DNA from 2 places in the Methylobacterium sp. PvP105 genome. Region 1 is predicted to be linked to the other one. Evidence: predicted binding sites of a transcription regulator. Region 1 holds the regulator's gene; the other holds the start of a gene.
What was found. Region 1 encodes LexA, which represses DNA repair genes until DNA is damaged. Its sites were predicted from a motif close to TGTTCNNNNTGTGTTCNG; they were not measured.

Region 1 (3,403 bases):
CTCACGCGCCGGATCGCGGAGGCCGCCGGCGGCCAGGCGGGCGCGGTGGCGGCGGCCCTGGTGACCGGCAAGCGCGGCCTCATCGGACCGGCGACCAACGACGCGCTCCGCGCCGCGGGCATCTACCACGTGGTGTCGATCTCGGGCCTCCACATGGTGCTGGCCGCCGGCGTGGTGTTCTGGCTGGTGCGGGCGGTCCTCGCCGCGGTGCCGCTCTGCGCGCTCCTCTGGCCGATCAAGAAGATCGCGGCCGGCTTCGCCATGGTCGGCGTCACCGCCTACTGCGCCTTCTCGGGCTGGGACATCGCGGCCGAGCGCTCGCTGATCATGACCCTGATCATGCTGGGCGCGATCCTGGCGGACCGGCCGGCCCTGTCGATGCGCAACCTCGCCCTCGCGGCGCTGATCGCGCTCGCCCGGGAGCCGGAGGGCCTGCTCGGCCCGAGCTTCCAGATGTCCTTCGGCGCCGTGGCCGGGCTGATCGCCTGCGCCCGGCTGATCGACGGGCGGCTGTTCGTGCGCCCCGGGGCCGGGCGGATCGGCCGCCTCGTCGGCACCGGCCTCTCGGCGATCACCGGGACCCTGGCCACGACCCTTGTGGCGCAGGTCGCGACCGCGCCCTTCGCCACCTACCACTTCCAGACGGTTCAGCCCTTCGGCCTCGTCGGCAACGCCCTGACCCTGCCGCTCGTCTCCCTGGCGGTGATGCCCGCCGCGGTGATCGGCTGCCTCGCCTATCCCTTCGCCCTCGACCGGCCGGTCTGGTGGCTGATGGGGCAGGCGGTGGCCGGCATGCTGGCGATCTCGGACTGGATCGCCGGGTTCGAGCGGGCGAGCCTGGTGCTGCCGGCCTTCGGCGCCGCAGCGCTGACCCTGCTGACCGCGGGCCTGCTGCTGGCGACGCTGCCGGCCTCCCGCCTGCGCTGGCTCGCCGTGCCGCCGGTCCTGCTCGGCCTCGTCCTCGCGGCCCGGCCCGACCGCTACGACCTCTACGTCGACCGGCAGGGCGCGGGAGCGGCGGTGCGGGGTCCGGACGGGCGGCTCGCGGCCCTCGGAAGCCCCTCCGGCTTCGTCCTCGAGCAGTGGCTGAAGGCGGACGGTGACGGGCGGCGGCCCGCGGCGCTCATCGTCCGGTCGGGCAGCGGGCGCTGCGACCGGCTCGGCTGCACCGCCCGGCTGCCGGACGGGCGGGCGGTCGCCCTCGTCCGGGACAGGCGGGCCTTCCCGGAGGATTGCGCCCGCGCCGCGGTGCTGATCACCTTCCTCGCGGCGCCGCCGACCTGCACGGGCCCCCTGGTGATCGATCGGCAAGTCCTCGCCGCCCGCGGCGCCGTGGCCCTCCGGACCGACGGCGACGGCTTCGCCGCGCGCTTCGCCCGGGACGACGGGCGCGCCGTGCCCTGGCGGCCGGCCCCGGGACGCGATCCGGGACGCGATCCGGGACCGCCGCGGCCGGTCACCGCGGAGCCGGGCGACCGCGCCGCGGAGGACGGGGCCGCCGCGCCGGGCGGAGACCTCGCTCCCGGCGACGCGCCGGCCGAGCCGCTTCAGTAGCGGCGGACGAGGCTGACGAGGCGGCCCTGGATCCGGACCCGGTCGGGCCCGAGCACGCGGGTCTCGTAGGCCGGGTTGGCGGCCTCCAGGGCGATCGAGGAGCCGCGGCGGCGCAGGCGCTTGAGCGTCGCCTCCTCGTCGTCGATCAGCGCCACGATGATGTCGCCGGTATTGGCGGTGTCCTGCTTGCGGATGACCACGAGGTCGCCGTCCAGGATCCCGGCCTCGACCATCGAGTCGCCGCGCACCTCGAGGGCGTAGTGCTCGCCGCCGGCCACGAAGTCCGGCGACAGGGTGATGGCGTGGCTCTGGTTCTGGATCGCCGAGACGGGCGTACCGGCCGCGATCCGACCCATGACGGGGATCGAGATGGCCCGGCCGGACTCGTCGATCATCCGCGTGCTCGCCGGGGCCGGCGGCTGCTTGGACTTGCCGCCCTCGACCACGCTCGGCGTGAAGCGACGCGGCTCGGCGGGGGTCTGGGGCGCCGGCGCGGCCTGCGTCAGGCTCTCGGGGATGCGGATCACCTCGATGGCGCGCGCCCGATTCGGCAGGCGCCGGAGAAAGCCGCGCTCCTCCAGCGCCGTGATCAGCCGGTGGATACCGGATTTCGACTTGAGGTCGAGGGCATCCTTCATCTCGTCGAACGACGGCGGGACGCCGCATTCCTGCATCCGGCTCTGGATGAATCGCAGGAGGTCCAGCTGCTTGCGCGTGAGCATCGACGGGGGACTCGCGGCTTGGCGGACCGCCACGTGACGGTCTCCGAAACAAATCACGAACAGGTTAAACGTTCCGCAAGTGTTCCGCAAGAGCGGCACCGCCACGCTCGGCGCGCCGCGGCGCGCCCGCGGGACAAGGCGGAGAAACGCATTGACGGCGCAAGCGGAGCCGTTTCAATGCACCGCGGTGCCCCGCCGGGCAGGCGGCGGATCCGGGGCGCGGGCTGGGACCCTCTTGGAATGACGAGGATGCGACGACCCGCGGCTCTGCTGCCCCTCGGCCTCGCCGCCCTCGGCCTCGCCGGCTGCACCACCGGGTTCTCCTACATCTCGCGGAACTACGTGGCGCTCACCCCCCAGGTCGTGACGATCGGCTGCAAGGAGCCCTACGAGGTCTACGACAACCGGCAGCTGCGCCGGATGCTGATCGTCTCCAACGCCCTGCGCGAGTACACCGGCTGCAATCTGAGCGAGGTCCGGATCGATCCGGAGCCGGACGCCACCCGGGTGAAGCGCTTCCGCACCGCCGCCCGGGCCTATCTCGACGAGACCGTGCGCGAGGATTGCCGGATCACCGGCGAGACCGTGTTCGATCCGCTGAAGACCGAGTTCGCCTACGCGTGCGACGCGCCGATCGAGAAGCGCGGCACGGTGGTCCCCCGCCTGCCGGGCCGCAACCCCGGCCTCGGGGTGCGCTGACCGGCCGGCGGCGCGCCGTCAGGCGCCCGGCTTCGGGAAGGTCCGCTCCGCCGCGTCCCCGGCGGCGGCGAGCAGGGCGCGGGCGAAGGCCCGGGCCTCGGCCCGGTCGAGCACGATCGCGGCGGTCACCGGCGCGCCGCCGAGGTCGGCGAGGGCGAGTTCCAGGCGCACCCCGTCGGGCACGGCGCTCGCCTGCAGGCTCCAGCCGGAGCCCCGATCCGTGCTCTCCGCCATCTCACGCTCCTCCCGCCTGCCCCGGGAAAACGCCGCAGGCGCCCGCCGGAACCGCCCGTGCGCGGGACTGTTCCCGAGCCGTGCCCAGCGCTTCCCTGCCTCGCCTGTCCGCTTACCTCAAGGCCGCGGGCCCCGGACTCGTGGTGATGCTGGCCGATACCGATGTCGGAAGCCTCATCACGGCGGCCCAGAGC
Region 2 (3,403 bases), 2.0 Mb from region 1:
CGTGCCCGGCGCGTTGGCGAACTGCGCGGGGATCACGATGCCGACACTCTTGAGGATGCTGGTCATGTAGCCCGACCAGCCGACCGCCACGGTGGCGGCGCCCATGGCGTATTCGAGGATCAGGTCCCAGCCGATCAGCCACGCGAAGAACTCGCCGAGCGTCGCGTAGGTGTAGGTGTAGCTCGAGCCGGCGACCGGGATCAGCGCGGCCATCTCGGAGTAGCAGAGGCCGACGAAGGCGCAGGCGATGCCGCCGAGCACGAAGGACAGCATGATCCCCGGCCCGGCATACTGGGCCGCGGCGGTGCCGGTGAGGACGAAGATGCCGGCGCCGATGATCGCCCCGATACCCATCGCGGTGATCGAGAGGGCGCCGAGCGACTTCGAGAGCTGCTGCTCGCCCTCGCCGCTCTCGACGATGTCGTCGACCGACTTCCGCCCCATCAGGCCCGACGAATCCATGGCACCATCCTTCCAAGTCGGGGAGATTCAGCGCGCGTCGACACGGCCGGAGGCGGCGCCGTTTCTGCCGCGCTTCCAGAGTTGTAGCGGCAGATCGACCGACAACAACGTGAGCCGGCGCAAGATTCGCACGGTCGCGATTCTTCCGGTCAGGCGCGCTCGATCCGGGCGATCAGCGGCCTGACCTTGAGGCGGCCCGCGAACGCGCCCTCGGCCCGCAGGGCCTCGCGCCGGACGACGTCGCCGGCCCGGGCCTGCCGGGCGCCGGCGACGGTCTCCGTGCGCCTGACGAGGCGGCCGAGCCAACCCCCGGCCGGGCGGTGCAGGCGGCCGAGCGCCGTCTCCGGCCGCGCCGTCCCGACGAAGCGGTCGAGGGTGCGGATCCAGCCCTCGGCCGGGACGTCGCCCGCCTCCAGGCACAGGATCCAGTCCCGCCGGGCCGCGACGGCGCCCGCCGCGTAGGGATTGCCGCCCCGGTGCAGCACGAGGGTCGCACCCGTGGCCTCCGCGACGGCCGCCACGGCCTCGCTCTCGCGGCCCGCGACGATCACCGCGTCGCCGACGAGGCCGCCGGCCACGCCGGAGACGAGCACGCTGAGCGTGTCGGCCAGGCGATCGATCGCGTCCGGCTCGGCCGGGTCGGCCAGATAGGTCACGGCGGAGAGCATGAGCGCGCGCATAGACGATTCTGCGGCGCCGTAAACTGCCCTGCCGTCTCCGCGCGGACGCGCCGCTGCCCGGACGGGCCACGGAGCCGGATTTGCCTGAAAAAGAGGCGATCGCCGGCGGTTTGTTCGTTGTATGTTCCGATCGGTTTCCGGAGTGGGGCGAGTCGGGATGGTGGACACGCGCGACGGAACCGCGTCCGGGACCGTGACGCGACTCGGCCCGAGCGCCGCGGATCCGGCCGCCCGGCGCGGGCGCGGCGCGACGGCCAACCCGACCGGCCGGTACGAATCTGCCCGGCGCGAGGCGTTCCACGACGGGACCTGGACGGCGGACCCTCCGGCGCCCCTGCGCACGCAGGTCACGCCGGAGCGGTCCGCCCGGATCATCGCGCGCAACGGCTCGCCCGACATCCCGTTCGATCGGTCGATCAACCCGTACCGGGGCTGCGAGCACGGCTGCATCTACTGCTACGCGCGCCCCACCCATGCCTGGCTCGGCCTTTCGCCGGGGCTCGATTTCGAGTCGCGGATCTTCACCAAGCCGGACGCCGCCCGGCTCCTCGCCCGCGAGATCGCCGCGCCGGGCTACCGGCCAGAGACGATCGCCCTCGGCACCGCCACGGATCCCTATCAGCCGGTCGAGCGGGAGCACCGGCTCACCCGCGGGGTGCTGGAGGTGCTGCGAGAGGCCCGCCATCCCGTCAGCATCACCACCAAGTCGGACCTCGTGCTGCGCGACCTCGACCTTCTGGCCGAGATGGCGGCGGACGACCTCGTGCTGGCGGCGATCTCGCTGCCGACGCTGGATCCGGACCTCGCCCGCCGCCTCGACCCGCGGGCGCCGCGGCCGGACAAGCGGCTCGCGGCGATGCGGGCGCTGAGCGCGGCGGGAGTGCCCGTCATGGTCAACGTCTCGCCGATCATCCCCGGCCTGACCGATCACGAGATCGAGTCGATCCTGGCCGAGGCGCGCGCGCACGGGGCGAGCCGCATCGGCCACGCGCTGCTGCGCCTCCCCGGCGAAGTCGCCGACCTCGTGGCCGACTGGTTCGCCGAGCACTATCCGGAGCGCCGGGCGCGGACCTTCGCACTCCTGCGGGACGCCCGGGGCGGGCGCGAGAACGACCCGCGCTTCGGCCACCGCTTCCGCGGGGAGGGGGCCTACGCGGCGATGATCGGCCAGCGGGTCCGACTCGCCGGCACCCGTCTCGGCTTCGCCTTCGGACGGATGGATCTGAACCGCGACGCGTTCCGCAAGCCCGGCTCGCAGCTTGTGCTGCTCTGAAACGCGACCGACGCGGTGTCGCCCGCGCGCGAGGCGGCGGATCTGCCCGATTACCATATCTCCTCGATAAATTCAGTAGTTGTTCCATGATCGTCGTCAATATATTAAATAGGAGTTATATTTGTTCCGCGGTTGTGAATGTTTTTTATAGCGCGATGTTCTATGATGCATAACCTAGGAACGTAAGGTTGACATCTGTTGTTTTGTGAGTCAAATGCCGGGAATGATGAGCTTTTGTGGTGCATAATGAGTCCGCAAGGATTAATATATTGTATTAATGCAAGATACTGAGGTCGATGCTGTGCGTAGAAAAGGGATTGTGTTCGGCGTTTGTGTCCTCCGATCGCGCCTCTGTACCGCGCGCGCGGTGATCCGGTCGCGGGCGAGCCGCGCTCCGCGGCCCTGCCCGATGCGGCCGGTCGCGGCTGCTGGCCTCCCTTGAGGCGGTGGAGTCTCCGGACGCCGACCTCGATGCCGACCGGGCGCGCTTCCTGTCCGATGACCGGACCGGGATCGCCGGCGAGCCCGCGACCTCGCCGCGCCCTCCGGGCGAACCGGGCCGGCGCCGCGTCGGGGTGCCCCTGGGGGCCGGCCGTCCCCGGATCGCGCGGTCACAGCCCCCGGGGGCCGTCGTGTCGCTCAGCCTTTCCGGCGACCGAGGCCGACCGGCCGCCCTGCTCGAACCGGGCAGCCCGGCGGCGGGCCGCATGTCTCGACGCACTGCGAAGAGAGAACTCAACCCTCATGCTGCGTCTTCCGCGTCCTTCAATCGGCACGATCCTGTGCGCGATCCTGTTCTCACTCAGCGCCCTACTGCTGGCCGCGGGCGCCCGGACGGCACACGATGCCCGCGCGCAGGAGCGGGAGAGCCGCCGCGTGGTCGCGCTCACGGAAGGCAGCCGGATCCTCCTCGAGGTCCTGCTCGCCGTGCGCCTCGAGCGGGCACGGACTCTGCAAGCGCTGATCGCCGCGGGCAGGATCCCGCCCG

Region 2: the regulator LexA is predicted to act here: its motif matches at 1,254-1,271, upstream of J3A75_RS24775 (PA0069 family radical SAM protein).

The regions. Positions count from the first base shown of each region.
Region 1 covers NZ_JAGIPA010000001.1:3,043,007-3,046,409, reverse strand. The annotation lists gene J3A75_RS14435 (ComEC/Rec2 family competence protein) at 1-1,554, shown strand, start outside; gene lexA (transcriptional repressor LexA) at 1,548-2,276, opposite strand; gene J3A75_RS14425 (hypothetical protein) at 2,526-2,975, shown strand; gene J3A75_RS14420 (hypothetical protein) at 2,994-3,209, opposite strand; gene J3A75_RS14415 (NRAMP family divalent metal transporter) at 3,290-3,403, shown strand, end outside.
Region 2 covers NZ_JAGIPA010000001.1:5,075,800-5,079,202, reverse strand. The annotation lists gene J3A75_RS24785 (amino acid permease) at 1-462, opposite strand, end outside; gene J3A75_RS24780 (hypothetical protein) at 612-1,142, opposite strand; gene J3A75_RS24775 (PA0069 family radical SAM protein) at 1,300-2,415, shown strand; gene J3A75_RS24770 (methyl-accepting chemotaxis protein) at 3,160-3,403, shown strand, end outside.